2 linked regions of the Allochromatium vinosum DSM 180 genome follow. The protein of the gene in region 1 binds, or shares a complex with, the protein of each later gene. Links are inferred from orthologs where the notes say so. Each region holds a gene or a part of one and is shown on either strand. Other genes may lie near its edges. The genes, in order: sdhA and ALVIN_RS08185.

Region 1 (12,371 bases):
AGCTCGTCTGCCGTCGGCAGTCGACGAAAGCCTGCGCCCTGACGTTCGCCATCCCAAAGCACCCGCACGTCGCCTTCCAGCCGCGCGGGCGCAATGGACTTGGCGCTCCAGTAGCCGGTCCGCAGATACTCGGCCACCCGCCCCGAACCGCGCAGCAACAGCATGGGGATCATCGAGAACTGGAGCGTCGCCCCGCCCTGGAGCATGAGCACCGCATGGCTGTCGGGCAGATCCAGGAGCGCTCGGAGATCGCGCTCGGTCTGCTCGATCAACCCGGCGAACCAGTCCGAGCGATGACTGACACCCAGGATCGAGAGTCCGATCTCGGGCACGGCGTCGATCGCCTGCCGGGTCTCGGCCAGCACCACCGCCGGCAACGCGCCTGGTCCACCCGAAAAATTGAGCGCGTTGCGATCGAAAGCGGTTTCAAACGTCATGAGCTGTCCTGGGTCAGGGTATCAGGCCGAACGCCGTTCCTCGTCGGCGACCAGATTGCGGAAACTCCGACGCAACTTGGAGAGCTTCGGCGCGATGACGGCCTGACAATAGCCCTGGGTCGGATAACGGCGATAGTAGTTCTGATGATACCCCTCGGCCGGATAGAATGTCGGCACGGGTTCGATCTGGGTGACTATGGGGGCCGGCCAGATCCGCCCGCCATTCAGGCGCGCGACCACAGCTTCGGCTATGGCACGCTGCCCGTCGTCGTGGTGGAAGATGGCCGATCGATACTGACTCCCGACGTCCGCCCCCTGACGGTCGCGCGTGGTCGGATCATGGGTCGCGAAGAAGACATCCAGCAGGGTCTCGTAGTCGATCACCTGATCGTCGAATTCGATCCGGACCACTTCGGCATGGCCGGTCGTCCCGGTACAGATCTGCTGATAGGTCGGGTTGGCGATCGATCCGCCCGCATAGCCCGAGAGCACCGACTCGACACCCGCAAGCGATTGAAAGACCGCTTCCAGACACCAAAAACACCCTCCACCGAGTGTTGCTTTGCGTATCGTCATGATCTCCCTCCAATGTTCGACATGAAACCCAAGCGGTCCGAGCGCCCGCCACGGACCGAACTCCTTCAGGTAGGGTCGCCCGCCGGTCCTGCCAAGACTGGCCATGACGCGCGCTGTGTGGCTGGGCACGCCTCATGAGTGCCGAGCGTATCCGGGTGCGGGGACTGGTACAGGGGGTCGGCTTCCGCCCGACCGTATGGCGTCTGGCCCATGAGCTGGGCCTGCTCGGTGACGTGCGAAACGACGGCGAGGGGGTGCTGATCCGGCTCCAGCCGGCCGACCCGACCGCCGATGACTCAGACGCCATCGATCGCTTCTGCGCCCGCTTGCACGCCGAGTGCCCGCCGCTGGCACGCATCGACGCCGTCGAGCGTACCCGCCTGGAGGCCCGGCTCGACACCACGACCTTCGCGATCCTCGGCAGCGACGCCGGCGCCGTCCACACCGGCATCGTCGCCGATGCCGCGACCTGTCCGGCCTGTCTGGCCGAAGTCCGTGATCCGGCCGATCGACGTTATCGTTATCCGTTCACCAACTGCACCCACTGCGGGCCGCGTCTGAGCATCGTGCGCGGCATTCCCTATGATCGTGCGCGCACCAGCATGGCCGCCTTTCCGATGTGCGCGCGCTGCCGGGCTGAGTACGAGGATCCGGCCGACCGGCGCTTCCATGCCCAGCCCAATGCCTGTCCGGACTGTGGTCCGCGCCTGTGGCTGGTCGACGCCGGGGGGCGGGAGATCGCTCCGGTGGAGCTGGACGCGCCGGACGCCATTGCAGCGGCCAGCCGTCTGCTGACCGAGGGGCGAATCCTCGCGATCAAGGGCATCGGCGGCTTCCATCTGGCCTGTGACGCCACCCATGACACGGCGGTCGAGACCCTGCGCCAACGCAAGCGGCGCTTTGCCAAACCGTTTGCGTTGATGGCGCGCGATCCGGACGTGATCCGGCGTCATGCGCGGCTGTCCGAACTGGAGGCCGAATGGCTGGCGAGTCCGGCGGCGCCGATCCTCCTGCTCGAACGCCTCCGCGAGTCCGATCTCGCCCCCGGCATCGCGCCCGGTCAGTCCACGCTCGGCTTCATGCTGCCCTACAGTCCGCTGCATCATCTGCTGCTGGCCGATTGGGACCGCCCGCTGGTGATGACCAGCGGCAATCTCAGCGACGAGCCGCCGTGCATCGACAATGCCGACGCCCTCGCCCGCCTGAGTGGTCTGGCCGATCATCTGCTGCTCCACGACCGTGACATCGTCAATCGGGTCGACGACTCGGTCTGGCGCCTCATGGACGGCCGCCCTCGCCCACTGCGGCGCGCACGTGGCTATGCGCCGGCACCGATCCGACTGCCGCCCGGATTCGCGTCGACGGCGCCGATCCTGGCCCTGGGCGGTGAACTCAAGAACAGCGTCTGCCTGATCCGCGACGGCTCGGCGATCCTCTCGCAACATCTGGGCGATCTGGAGGAGGCGCGCACCGCGCGAGAGTATCGCGCCACGCTCGCCCTCTATGGCGAGCTGTTCCAGCATCGTCCCGAGATCCTGGCCGTCGACCGCCATCCCGACTATCACTCCACGCAGCTCGGGCGCGCCTGGGCCGAACGCGAGGGATTGACGCTGATCGAGGTCCAGCACCATCACGCCCATCTGGCCTCAGTGCTGGCCGACAACGACTGGCCGCTGGACGGCGGCGCGGTGCTCGGCATCCTGCTCGACGGCCTGGGGCTGGGCGAGGATGGGACGCTGTGGGGTGGTGAGTTCCTGCTGGGGGACTATCGGAGCGTTCAGCGGGTCGGACATCTGACACCGGCGGCCATGCCGGGCGGCGTCCGGGCCATCCGCGAGCCCTGGCGCAATCTGCTGGCGCGGCTGGAGGACGCCGGCGGCTGGGAGCACTGGCGCGCGCGCTATCCCGACCTCGAGGTGATGCGGCGTCTGGAAGCCCAGCCGATCGGTCTGGCACGAAGCCTGATCGCGCGCGGCCTGAACGCACCCCGCTCGAGTTCGGCCGGACGGCTGTTCGATGCGGTGGCGGCGGCACTCGGCCTGGGTGGCGAGACCCTGAGTTATGAAGGACAGGCGGCGATCGAACTGGAGGCCCTGGCATCGACGTTTGCGCGGACATCCGGCACCGAGTCGGGCTATGTCTTCGATCTCGACTGTTCGAACCGCCCCTGGCGTCTGGACCCGACGCCGCTGTGGGACGCGCTTTTGTCCGACCTGGAGCATGGTCTGCCACCGGCTCGCGTCGCGGCACGGTTCCACCTTGGCTTCGCCGCCGCCATCAGCGACATGGGCGCGCGGCTGGCGCGAGATCTCGCTGTCGAGACCATCGCACTCTCAGGTGGCGTGTTTCAGAACCGATTGCTGCTGGAATCGGTCGCTGGTGGGCTACGCGATGCGGGACTGAAGCCACTCGTCCATCGCCGGCTGCCAGCCAACGACGGCGGACTGGCACTTGGTCAGGCCTGTATCGCGGCCGCGCTGACGAGCGACGCGGCCGGAGCCTGAGCCGGTCAGCCTTCACCCGCCGGCGCGATCGTGTCGAGCACCTGACGACGCCCTTTTTCATCCATGGCGCGGAAGGCTTCGACGAGCTGGCGTTCCTCGGGGGTGAGCGGACCACAGTCGTCGAGCATCAGCAGCCAGGCCGGCGTCACGTCACCGAAGGCCGCGGCCAGCTGACAGGCCGCCTCCAGCCCCATGCGACGAATCCCCTGCTCGTAGTTGCTGATCCTGGACTTTGAGAACTGGTCCTGAGTGCGTTTGGAGAGGTCGTTGAGCGACCAGCCGCGACGCATGCGTTCGGCGCGAAGACGTTGTCCGATCCGTGCGGAGAGTTGGGCGAATTCTGGTTCCACTGTGCGATGACCCCGCTGTTGGTGTGTCCGATGTTCGATTATGTTATTCGGCCCGACGCTGCGAGTGACTTTAGCAAATCCAGTGCGAATCGCCGGGCGCATTGGGCTATGATCAAGCCGAGTCAGGCGCCGACCCCGCGCGCCGGGTTCATGAGTTCCAATCCAGACTGGGTGTCACATGTTAAGAGACTGGTCCGACGTCTACTCGATCGGCATCGCCGAGATCGACGAGCAACACCGCGGCTTCTTCGAAGCGGCTCACCGTTTGTACGAGGACATCCTCGATCGCGAGGGTCGCAACGCTGTCGTCGAGGCGATCACCTTCATGCGCGACTATGCCAATCGGCACTTCGAAACCGAAGAAGCCTTCATGCGCGAGCACGACTATCCCGGACTCAAGGATCACCTGCGCCAGCATGCGGCCTTCTTCCGTCGCCTCGACGAGCTGGAGAACGATCTCATGATCTTCGGTCCCAGCCAGGATCTCGCCGACCGTGCGCTCGACATCACCCAGGATTGGCTCATCGATCATATCGCCGATGAGGACATGCTGTATTCGCTGCATGTCAAAACGGGAGACGCTCGGGTGACGATCTGAGGCTCCCGCTCCGACACAAAGCGAGTTCATGCGCGTCCGGTGGACAAGCATAGCGCAGTCCAGCCGGATTGTTTCAATCGAAATGGATCCTTGATACGGGCGGCGATTGATTTGGCCGCCCGGGCGGGGTATGGCCTGACGGCCCTTCGTCAGTACACCCGTTCCTTCGGGGGGAAGGACTCGACGGTCAGCGGCTTGGTACGCACCGGCTTGTAGTCCATGCGGTCGCCGTCCTGATAATAGAGACTGTGCTTGAGCCAGACCTGATCGTCGCGTTCGGGATAGTCGGGGCGTGAGTGCGCGCCACGACTCTCCTGACGATGCAGGGCGGAGACGGCGATCGACAGACCCACATCGACCATGTTCTCCAGCTCCAGCGCCTCGATGCGCGCGGTGTTGAAGACCTTGGAGTGATCGGTCAAACGCACCTCGGGCAGCCGGTCGCGCAGCGCGCGCAGACGCTCGACGCCTTCGGACATGATCTCCTCGGTGCGGAAGACGCCGGCATGGTCTTCCATGCACTTTCGGAACTCGGCGCGCAGTTCCTGCACCGTGGCCCCCTCACCCTTCTGCTCCCAGCGCGTCAGCCGCGCCATCGCCTGATCCAGGCTCGCCGAATCGGCGGCGCGCTGGTAGGGGTTCTCGCGCACGAAGTCGATGATGTCCTTGCCCGCCAGACGCCCGAACACCAGGATGTCCAGCAGCGAGTTGCCGCCGAGACGGTTGGCGCCGTGTACAGAGGCACAGGCGCATTCGCCCGCCGCGTAGAGTCCGACCACGACCTCCTCGGAACCCGTGCCCGCCGGCATGGCCACGCGCCCGAAGCGGTCGGTCGGGATGCCGCCCATCGCATAGTGCGCGGTCGGGAACACCGGGATGGGTTCGACGACCGGATCGCAACCGGCGAAAATCTTGCTCGACTCGCGGATGCCCGGCAGCCGCTTGGCGATGACCGACTCGCCGAGATGGTCGAGCTTGAGCATCACATAGTCGCCGTTCTCACCGCAGCCGCGTCCTTCCTTGACCTCGGTGACGATGGCGCGCGAGACCACGTCGCGGCTGGCCAGATCCTTGGCGCGCGGCGCATAGCGCTCCATGAAGCGTTCGCCATGCTTGTTGACGAGATAGCCGCCCTCGCCGCGCGTGCCCTCGGTGATGAGCATGCCCTTGCCGGCGATGCCGGTCGGATGGAACTGGAAGAACTCCATGTCCATCAGCGGGATGCCGGCACGCAGGGCCATGGCGCAGCCGTCGCCGGTGTTGATGTGGGCGTTGGACGTGGTGCGGAACACCTGACCACAGCCCCCGGTCGCCAGCAGTGTGGCCTTGGATTCGATCAGCAGCGGCTCGCCGGTCTCGATCTCCAGCACCAGGGCGCCGCAGATGATGCCCTCGGCGTCGCGCACCAGATCGATGGCGAAGAACTCGTCGAAGAAGTGCGTGCGGGCGCGGATGTTCTGCTGATAGAGCGTATGCAGGATGGCGTGTCCGGTGCGATCCGCCGCCGCACAGGTGCGCGCGGCCTGATCGCCGCCGAAGTTCTGGCTCTGGCCGCCGAAGGGGCGCTGATAGATCTTGCCGTTGTCCAGGCGCGAGAAGGGCACGCCCGCGTGCTCCAGCTCATAGACGGTCGGAATGGCCTCGCGGCACATGAACTCGATGGCGTCCTGGTCGCCCAGATAGTCCGAACCCTTGACGGTGTCGAACATGTGCCAGTGCCAGGAGTCGGGCAGCACGTTGGCGAGCGCCGCGTTCACGCCGCCCTGTGCGGCCACGGTGTGCGAGCGGGTCGGAAACACCTTGGAGACGACGGCCACGCGCAGATCCGCGCCGGCCAGTTGCAGCGCCGCATTCAGGCCCGCGCCGCCGGCGCCGATGATGAGGGCGTCGAAATGACGTGTTGGAAGACTCATACGGAACTCAACCCCCGATGCCGGCAGTGATGATCGCCTTCACGAACCAGAGTCCGGAGGCGACGATGATGAAGACGAACCAGGTCATGAGACCCACGCGCAGATTGGTGAGACGCACATAATCGATCAGCACGTCGCGGATGCCGACCCAGGCATGGGCGAGCACCAGCGGCACGCCGAGCATCAGCGCCATGGCGACCAGCGGATGCGCCACCCAGGCCACCAGTTCGGCGTGGTCGGCGGGGGCGTCGAAGATGAATTTGAGCAGCAGATAGCCCGCGAGAAAGGACAGATAAATGGCCGTGGTGCGCTGCAACAGCCAGGCCATGAGTCCGGATGCTTGACGACTCATGCGTTCAGTCTCCCAGCAGGAACGACAGGATGATGGACAGCACCAGCAGCACAGGCGCCGCATAGAGCGTGAGACGGGCGGTTTCGCGCGCCATCGCACGATCGAGGCCGACGCCGTAGTCCAGGAAGAGATGACGGATCCCGGCGACCAGATGATGGAACAGCGCCCAGAGCAGTCCGAGCAGAACCAGCTTGATCAGCCAGGTATCCAGAACGGCGGCGGTCGCCGCGAAGCCTTCGGGGCTGGACAGAGCCTGATGGAACAGGATGGCGACGATCGGGATCGTGAGCACCATCAGTACACCACTGACGCGGTGGAGAATGGAGACGATACCTGACAGCGGCAGCTTGATCCGCAACAGGTCGAGAAACACGGGTCTGGGAGTAGTCATCTTGGAAGGGATCCAGTCTTTTGTGCGGCGCAACAGAATATCGATTTGTCACCCGGTCCGGCAACTGCTATCACATTCGCAGCATGGCACGGGCGGCCCGGAGCATCGGCGTCGGCAGTCGCTGCTTGAGCCACATCAGCGCCGGATAGGGCAGGAAGCGTACCAGCGCGCGCGGATGGACGGCACGCAGCAGTCCGGAGACGCGGTTGGCCTTGGACGACATCAGGAGGCGCACCGGGGGCGCGCTGTTGACCAGACTGCCCTGACGCCAGCGGGTGATGGCCCCTCGTCGGGTGCCCGGACTCAGATGATAGGTCAGGGCCTCGCCGAGACTCAGGGCCGGGGCGAAGGGCAGCAGGCGTCCGGTCGGGTCGGGCGAATAGGGGAAGTCGCCGATCTCGCGTGCGAGCAGTACGCTCGGGCGCTCGACCAGGAATTCCAGACGGCTGAAGTAATGAGGCATGAGGGCCATGATCTCAGCCGGCGTGAGCCATCGGCTGAGACTGTCGCTGAAGGCGTGGATGCCGGCGCGAAATGCGCTCAGACCCCATTCCCGGATCTCGGCGCCCTCGGCGTTGAGGATGGGGTGATGGACGCCGGCGCGCGCTTCGTAGCCCAGAGTGCTGCCGTGATCGGCCGCCGTGAAGCATTCGACGATCTCGCGCAGGGCGGTCGGATCGCGCCAGAACTGGCCGGGCTGGAAGGCGAAGGCCGTCTTGCGGTTGCTCGCGGCGCCGGCGCGTGCCTGGCCCATCAGGCCCCAGTAGAGGCCGTGCAGGCTGACCCGGTTAGGCTCATCGCCGTTCAGGATGGCGTGCAGCGAATCCTGGATGGTCCCGCTCCAGCCGACATCGACCAGACAGACCGGATCGCTTGTGGTCAGCCCTTCCTGATCCAGATAGTCCAGCAGACGGGCGCGCTCCAGCGCGGCCTGTTCGAGGACGAGCGCCTTGAGTTCGGGGTTCGAGACGAACAGCGTGCGCAGACGCCGCCGGGTGCGGTCATCGAGCGGTGTATCGGGTGATCCAGTCAGGCCCGTGGCCGCCTGGAGCCGTTCAATCAGGGTCTCGGGCCGGGCGCTCAGACGATGGGCGATGTCGATGAGCGACATCTCGCGGTGCGAGACCAGGATCCAGTCGACCAGTGCCTCGTAATCCTGATCGACACAGCGATGACAGGCCAGACGCGAGACGTGCAGATAGCGCGTCTCCAGATCCGCCGGCCCGAGCCGACGGGCGATGTCGAGCAGCACCTGTCCGTCGCGGGCGAGGAAATAGAGCCGGTCATGGCCCTGGGTGCGCGCGTGATCGATCACCCAATGCACGAAGGGCAGCAGCAGGGGCGCGGCATGGATGGCTCCCAACCGCGCGCGGTCGGAGTCGAGCGTCAGACGGCTCTCGCGCAGAACGCCCGCCGAGACCTGCCAGCCGAAGTCATCCTCGTTGGCGCCGAAGGCTTCGTCTGGCGTCAAATGACAGGCATCGAACAGCGTCACCTGACAGCCCTTCTCGCGCGGACGGCTGATGTCGCTGATCAGGTTGTCGCCGATGTGTTGGATCTCGGCGAGCGCCACGCCCTCGACTTCGGCCACATGCTCGAACAGCCGACCCGACGCCTTGTTGAGCTTGATCTCTGAGGAGAGATAGAGCGGCGCGGCCTCCAGCAGGAACGGATCGATGCCGTCGAGCAGTCGCTTCAGATCCGAGCGGCGCAGATACATGTCCGAGATCAGCACCACCCGCTCGCCACGCTCGGCGAGCGCGCGAAACCGCGCCAGCATCTCGGGGACGCCATAGAGGAACTCGGACTCGGCGGCGAGTTCGAGTTCCATCAGACGCTCGATGTCGGCGTCCGTGAGTCCGTGCCGTCGACCGAGACAGGCGTGGATGTCGGCGAAGTCGATCTCCTCGACCTGATGCGCGGCCTGGGGATCGCGCTCGCGTGCTTCGAGGCGAGCGGCGTATTCAGCCGCCACGCGCTCGTGCGCGAAGCGCCGGCAGAGTTCAGACGGCAGTCCCTGCGGATCGGCCAGCAGCCGGCGTTGCAGATGGACGAAGACCCCGCGCGGCGTGCCGACCCGACGGGTGATGAGGGTGTCGAAGATATCGAATGAATAGATCATCTGGACTGATGCCATTTCCAGGCATGTTCGATCGTCTCGGCCAGATCGCGATAACGCGGCTCCCAACCGAGCAGACGCCGCGCCTTGTCGGCATCGGCATAGAGCACCGGCGGATCGCCCGGACGGCGCGGGCCGATCGCGCGCGGAACCGGACGACCGGTGACGCGCTCGGCGGCGGCGATGACCTCCAGCACCGAAGCCCCCTGCCCCGTCCCGAGATTGAAGGCCCCGCTCCCTTCGCCCGCGCGCAGATGGGCGAGACTCCTGACATGGGCCTCGGCTAGATCGGCGACATGGATATAGTCGCGGATACAGCTCCCGTCCGGGGTCGGATAGTCGTCGCCGAAGACCTGGAGCTGTGGACCACGCCCAGCGGCCGCCTGGAGCGCCAGCGGAATCAGATGGGTCTCGGGATCGTGATCCTCGCCGACCTCGCCCTCGGGATCGGCGCCCGCGGCATTGAAATAGCGCAGCGCGATCCAGCCCAGACCATGGGCCTGCTCGAAGTCGGCCAGCATCCGCTCGACCATCAGCTTGGAGGCGCCATAGGGGTTGATCGGACGCTGCGGATGGTCCTCGGTGATCGGCGTCCGGTCCGGGATGCCATAGGTCGCGCAGGTGCTCGAAAAGACGATGTGCGGGATGGCGTGATCGCGCATGGCTTCGAGCAGCGTCAGGGTGCCGGCGACATTGTTGCGGTAGTAACGCCCCGGATCGCGCACCGACTCGCCGACATAGGCATAGGCGGCGAAATGGATCACCGCCTCGGGCCGATGACGTTCGATGACCGCATCCAGACAGGCGCGGTCGCTGATGTCGCCGATCTCCAGCGGTCCCCAGCGCACGGCCCACTCATGGCCATAGACCAGATTGTCGAGCGTGATCGGCCGGTAGCCCGCGCATGCCAGCGCTTTGCAGGTGTGGCTGCCGATATAGCCCGCACCGCCCGTGACCAGGACCGGGATCATGCCAGCCCCCGGCTCAGCAGGCCCTCGAAATAGAAGATGGTCTGCTTGAGTCCGTCGTCGAGCGGCACGCGCGGCTCCCAGCCGAGCAGTTCACGCGCGCGCGTGATGTCGGGCTGGCGCTGGGTCGGGTCGTCCTGCGGCAGCGGCCGGTAGACCAGTTCGGACCTGGACCCCGTGAGTTCACGGATGCGTTCGGCCAGTTGGCGCATGCTCAGTTCGATCGGGTTGCCCAGATTGATCGGCCCCGTGATCTCGGCCGGGCTGGCCATGAGCCGCACGAACCCCTCGATCATGTCGTCGACGAAACAGAACGAGCGCGTCTGCGAACCGTCGCCATAGAGGGTGATCGGCTCGCCTTTGAGCGCCTGGACGATGAAGTTCGACACCACCCGCCCGTCGTTCGGATGCATCCCCGGACCATAGGTGTTGAAGATGCGCGCGACCTTGATTTCGAGCCGGTGCTGACGGTGATAGTCGAAGAACAGGGTCTCGGCGCAGCGCTTGCCTTCGTCGTAACAGGCGCGCGGACCGATGGGATTGACCCGGCCCCAATAGGTCTCGGACTGCGGATGGCACTCGGGATCGCCATAGACCTCGCTGGTCGAGGCTTGCAGGATGCGCGCCTTGGTGCGCTTGGCCAGACCCAGCATGTTGATGGCGCCATGCACGCTGGTCTTGGTGGTCTGCACCGGGTCGAACTGATAGTGAATGGGTGAGGCCGGACAGGCGAGATTGTAGATCTCGTCGACCTCGACATAGAGCGGAAAGGTGATGTCGTGGCGCATCAGCTCGAAGTGCGGATGGCCGAGCAACTGGCTGACGTTGTCCTTGGTTGCGGTGTAGAAGTTGTCGACGCAGATGACCTCGCAGTCCTCGGCGACCAGCCGCGCGCACAGCCGGCTGCCGAGAAACCCGGCCCCGCCGGTGACCAGGACACGTTTGTGTAATGTCTTCATAAGGATTCGATTAGCACAGATTCGATCAGGACGCCGACTCGCCCACGCCGAGCGTGTCGAGTCGCGGATAACAGAGCATCACCATGTCCGCGACCGGCGATTGCAGATCCAGGCGCTTGAAGCTGAAGTAATAGCCCAGCTCCAGCGACTCCAGCCAGGGCTTGATCTCCAGGAAGTCCTTGGGATGGTGATAGACGCTGACGATGAGTGCCGGACGATAGCGGCGGAGGGTTTCGACCGCGCCGAGCAGGGCCTCCTTCTCCAGCCCCTCGATGTCGAGCTTGATGAGTGCCGGGCGCAGATCATGCCGCGCGACCAGGGCGTCGATGGTATCGAACTCACACCGGACGCGACTCTCGCCGCCGTGCGCCGCCTCGTCGCGGAAGTCGGCGAGCAGGCTGGTGCCCTGATCGGGGAAGTCGTCGGCGCCGTGATGATGCATCTCGAAGTGGCCGCGATGGTCGTGCAGACCCTGGGGTTCGGGGATGATGCGTCCCTGAAGACCGAAGCGTCCGACATTCTCGCTCAGCCGCTTGAAGTTGACCGGATCGGGTTCGAGCGCCAGCACCCGTGCGTTCGGACAGGCATCGGCGAGCTGCACCGCCGAGTCGCCGATGAAGGCCCCGCCATCGATCACGTCGCCCCCGGCGCGGATGCGGGCCTGGATGTCGCGCGGAAAGGCGTTCAGGCCATAGAGCGCCTCGAACACCTCGGCCGAGAGCCAGGGGTATTCGTCCAGGAACGCCTGATAGCGTGCGGCAATCCGAGGCGCCGGACGGGTGTTCTGCCGGAAGCGCTCGGCCGGACGCCAGAGCAGATCCCGGTGCAGCAGGAAGCGGCTGTAGTCCTGGCACTCGGGCAGATACTTGTCGTAGATGCGCACGAAGGTCTCGACCAGGGCGCGGTCGTTCTCGGACAGGCCGCGCTGGAGTGTCGCCAGACGCTCGGGCATGTCCGCATGATGTTCACGCAGATAATCGCGCCAGAAGTTGACCCAATAGGTCGCGACCCCCTGATAGTTGGTCAAGAGATCGGCGCAGCGCGGATCCTGAACCTCGATCACCCGCCGTCCCAGGACACGATGTTTGATCGGCTGGACCCAGGGCAGACCGCCGACTCGGGCGCGCAGGGCGCGTGCCTTGTCGCGCAGCCGTACGCGCCCCGACGAGAGATAGCGCCGCGCCGTCAGTTGCAGGGCCAACGC
Region 2 (3,939 bases), 330 kb from region 1 along the record:
TCTCGGCCCTGAATGTCGCGGTCACGGTGGCGCTGGCGCTGGCCAATCAGCGTCTGGTGCTGGATCGGGTGGAAGCCCTGAACACCACGACTTCGAATCTGATCGCCGGCACCGCCAAGGCGCTGCGCACCCAGGGCGTGGAGATCCAGAATCGCGCCGCATCCACGGTGCTCGACATGAAACAGTTGGAGCAGGCGTTCACGGACGTGATCGGTGCCATCGATGAGGTCTCGCGTTACCGGCGCGAGGCGCTGCCCCAGCTCGATGCCCAGATCGACCGTCTTGAAGTGCTGGCGAATCAGGGCGATGCCGCCATCCAGCGCATGGACAAGGGCGATGCCGCCCAAGTGGGTCGGGCGATCACTCAGTAGGATCGGGGGCCGTGCGGTTAACCAGGAGATCCGGCTGTTTTATTGCGGCGCACAAAACAGGTAGGATGCACAGGTTAGCGCGAATCGTCCGAAGCCTCTGGATCGCCGCGTATTCGCCCAGTCTCCAACAGCCAACCGTCTCGGGTATCGACGATGAGAATCAGCGTATATCGCTACAATCCGGACACCGACCCGCGTCCCCGGATGCAGGACTACGAGGTCAAGACCTTCCAGGGCATGATGTTGCGTGATGCACTGCTGGAAGTGAAGAAGCAAGACGAGTCCTTCAGCTTTCGTCACTCCTGCGGCGAGGGTGTCTGCGGGTCGGACGCGGTCAACGCCAATGGTCGCAACGTGCTGGCCTGTGTCACGCCGATCACTGAGCTGAAGACGCCGATCGCGGTGCGTCCGTTGCCGGGGCGTCCGGTCATCCGCGATCTGGTCGTCGACATGACCCAGTTCTACGAACAGTATCGCGCGGTCAAGCCCTATCTGGTGCGCAAGGATCCGCTGCCCGAGCAGGAGATCCCGCAGAGTCCGGCTGATCGCGACAAGCTCGACGGACTCTATGAGTGCATCCTCTGCGGCTGCTGTTCCACCGCCTGTCCGTCGTTCTGGTGGAATCCCGACAAGTTCCATGGGCCGGCGGCACTGTTGCAGTCCTGGCGCTTCCTGGCCGACAGCCGCGATCAGGCGACCGAAGAGCGGCTCGATGCGCTGGAAGGACCGTACAAGCTGTTCCGCTGCCACAGCATCATGAACTGCGTCGAGGTCTGTCCCAAGGGACTCAATCCGACCCGCGCCATCGGGCACATCAAGGAGCTGATGCTCGAAAAGGGGCTATAAGTGGTTGACCCGAGCGAATCACGGCCGCTTCCCACCGATGACGCACGGGAGCTGCAACGTCTGCGCTGGCAGTGTCGGCGCGGGATGCTGGAGCTGGATCATCTGCTCGCGCGCTTTCTCGATCTCGGCTATGCCGAGTTGTCCGAGAGCGAGCGGCAGGATTTCCTGGCGCTACTCGGCGAACCGGATCCGCATCTGAGCGACTGGTTCATGGAGCGTTCCGAGCCGCCCGAACCGCGTCAGCGTGCACTCGTTGCACGGATCCTCGCGGTCGTGAGCGAGTCGCCACGCGCAGTCTAGTCCATGGATACGCATCGAGCGTATCCGCCACTCGTACTGTTCCCGCGTGTTTCGCGCCGGCTCGTGTTCCTGGCCGTTGCAACACCGATGCTGGCGCTGGCTGTGATCCTGGCGCTACCGCTCGGCTGGCTGACTCTGCCGCTGATCTCGGCCGTATTGCTGGGCGCCCTGCTGACGCTGTTGGGTGATGTGCTCGGGCGTGCGCCTTGGTCGATCCGGTGCGCAATCTGGCACCCGGATGGATTCTGGACGCTGAGGCTCGTCTCCGGACGCGAGATCGAAGCCCGGCTCTCGCCCGCGACCTTCGTCAGTACGCTGGGCGTGGCGCTCGTGTTCATCGTCGAGGGTTCCTGGTGGCGGCGACGCACGCTGGCGCTGCCCCCGGACTCGCTCGATCCCGAGACGCTGCGCCGTCTGCGCCAACGTTTGCGACTCGCCGGCGAGCGTGTTGAGATAGCCTGAAGGTCGAGTAACAGCGGATTTCATTCGGACTGAACGGAGCACACAAGACATGCGAGTTCTAGTGACCGGCGGGGCCGGCTACATCGGCAGCCACACATGCCTGGAGCTGCTGCAGGCGGGTATCCATGTCGTAGTAATCGACAATCTCTGCAACAGCCGGGAGGAGTCCCTGCGCCGTGTCGGCGAGATCACGGGGCAGGCTGTGGGCTTCTTCGAGGTCGATCTGCGCGATCGTGAAGCCCTCGGCGAGATCTTCAGCCAGGGCCGGTTCGATGCCGTGATCCATTTCGCCGGACTCAAGGCGGTGGGTGAGTCGGTGGCGCAGCCATTGGAGTATTACGACAACAACGTCCAGGGCACCCTGACGCTCTGTCAGGTGATGGCCGAAGCCGGGGTGCGCAACCTCGTCTTCAGCTCATCGGCGACCGTCTATGGCGATCCGACGAGCGTGCCGATCCGTGAGGATTTCCCCGTCGGGGCGACCAATCCCTATGGGCGCTCGAAGCTGTTCATCGAGGAGATCCTGCACGATCTGCATGTCTCCGATCCGCGCTGGAACATTGCGCTGCTGCGCTATTTCAATCCGGTCGGAGCGCATGAGAGCGGGCGCATCGGCGAGGATCCGAACGGGATCCCGAACAATCTGATGCCCTATATCGCTCAGGTGGCGGTCGGGCGGCTCCAGCGGTTGCGCGTCTTCGGCAACGATTATCCGACGCCGGACGGAACCGGGGTGCGTGACTATATCCATGTGGTGGATCTGGCGCGAGGTCATCTGGCCGCCCTGCACAAGCTGCAAGAATCGCCGGGCGTGGTCACTTACAATCTCGGGACCGGTCGCGGCTACAGTGTGCTGGAGGTGATCGCGGCCTTCGAGCGGGCGAGCGGTCGTGCCGTCCCTTATGACATCGTCGAGCGCCGGTCCGGTGACATCGCCTGCTGTTATGCCGACCCGTCGCTTGCGCGCGACGAGCTGGGCTGGAGTGCCGAATACGATCTGGAGCGTATGGTGGTCGATGCCTGGCGCTGGCAGTCGCAGAATCCGGACGGTTACTGAGCGCGGCTTGGCGCTGTCCCATTAGTTCATTGTCGTGCGCCGCCCATCAGCGGCGTCGTAGTTTTTTGTTTTTCGTCAGGAGGCCGGATGGCCATCAAATCAGATCGCTGGATACGACGCATGGCCGTCGAGCATGGGATGATCGATCCCTTCGAACCGGGCCAGGTGCGTGAAGGCGAGCATGGGCGCGTGATCTCCTATGGCACGTCGAGCTACGGCTACGACGTGCGCTGCGCCGATGAGTTCAAGATCTTCACCAACATCAACTCAGCGATCGTCGATCCCAAGAACTTTGATTCCAACAGCTTCGTCGACCTCAAATCCGACGTCTGCATCATTCCGCCGAATTCGTTTGCGCTGGCGCGCACGGTGGAGTACTTCCGTATCCCCCGGAATACGCTGATCGTGTGCGTTGGAAAAAGCACGTATGCAAGGTGTGGAATTATAGTCAACGTGACCCCTTTGGAACCTGAATGGGAAGGTCATGTCACGCTGGAGTTCTCCAACACCACGCCGCTACCGGCGAAGATCTACGCCAATGAGGGTGTGGCGCAGATCCTGTTCTTCGAGTCCGACGAGGTCTGCGAGACGTCCTACAAGGATCGCGGCGGCAAGTACCAAGGGCAGCGCGGCGTGACCCTGCCCAGATCCTGAGTCAGGGATCACGGCCTGAACCGAGCGGCGTTTGGTTCAGGCCACTGTTTGCGTGTGTGGCGAGGTCTGGGGCCGCCTCAGAGCTTCGGCAGTACGATGGGGTCGCGCTTCTTGGGATTGTGGCGATAGAGCGCGGCGACGTTGCCGATGCGATTGATGAGGTCCGCGCCGGTGCGCTCGCAGATCAGGCCGATGGCGGCATCACGCTCGTCACGGTCGCCGGCGTTGATGCGGACCTTGATCAGTTCA

What was found.
Region 2: the proteins of sdhA (region 1) and ALVIN_RS08185 are in contact, whole or in part, in a crystal structure (PDB 6C12), measured with the Escherichia coli proteins. The link is inferred for Allochromatium vinosum DSM 180 from one-to-one orthologs.

The regions. Positions count from the first base shown.
Region 1 is NC_013851.1:2,240,515-2,252,885, forward strand. Bases 3,997-6,970 are described here. They hold sdhA (succinate dehydrogenase flavoprotein subunit), read right to left. Parts: upstream 6,379-6,970; coding sequence 4,615-6,378; downstream 3,997-4,614. Other genes in these bases: ALVIN_RS09745 (bacteriohemerythrin), read left to right, coding at 4,046-4,465; sdhD (succinate dehydrogenase, hydrophobic membrane anchor protein), read right to left, coding at 6,386-6,730; sdhC (succinate dehydrogenase, cytochrome b556 subunit), read right to left, coding at 6,735-6,970. Also shown: ALVIN_RS09725 (phosphoserine transaminase), read right to left, coding at 1-437; peptide-methionine (S)-S-oxide reductase MsrA, read right to left, coding at 459-1,013; carbamoyltransferase HypF, read left to right, coding at 1,148-3,517; ALVIN_RS17110 (helix-turn-helix domain-containing protein), read right to left, coding at 3,523-3,867; more of sdhC, read right to left, coding at 6,971-7,121; ALVIN_RS09765 (HAD family hydrolase), read right to left, coding at 7,192-9,243; UDP-glucose 4-epimerase GalE, read right to left, coding at 9,240-10,211; ALVIN_RS09775 (UDP-glucuronic acid decarboxylase family protein), read right to left, coding at 10,208-11,167; ALVIN_RS09780 (FkbM family methyltransferase), read right to left, coding at 11,193-12,371. UniProt on the Escherichia coli protein: Two distinct, membrane-bound, FAD-containing enzymes are responsible for the catalysis of fumarate and succinate interconversion; the fumarate reductase is used in anaerobic growth, and the succinate dehydrogenase is used in aerobic growth.
Region 2 is NC_013851.1:1,912,692-1,916,630, reverse strand. The notes cover bases 1-2,867. They hold ALVIN_RS08185 (FAD assembly factor SdhE), read left to right. Parts: upstream 1-1,217; coding sequence 1,218-1,517; downstream 1,518-2,867. Other genes in these bases: galE (UDP-glucose 4-epimerase GalE), read left to right, coding at 2,029-2,867; ALVIN_RS08180 (protein YgfX), read left to right, coding at 1,521-1,979; ALVIN_RS08190 (succinate dehydrogenase iron-sulfur subunit), read left to right, coding at 525-1,217; ALVIN_RS08195 (toxic anion resistance protein), read left to right, coding at 1-371. Outside these bases: more of galE, read left to right, coding at 2,868-3,036; dcd (dCTP deaminase), read left to right, coding at 3,124-3,690; ribosome assembly RNA-binding protein YhbY, read right to left, coding at 3,768-3,939. UniProt on the Escherichia coli protein: An FAD assembly protein, which accelerates covalent attachment of the cofactor into other proteins.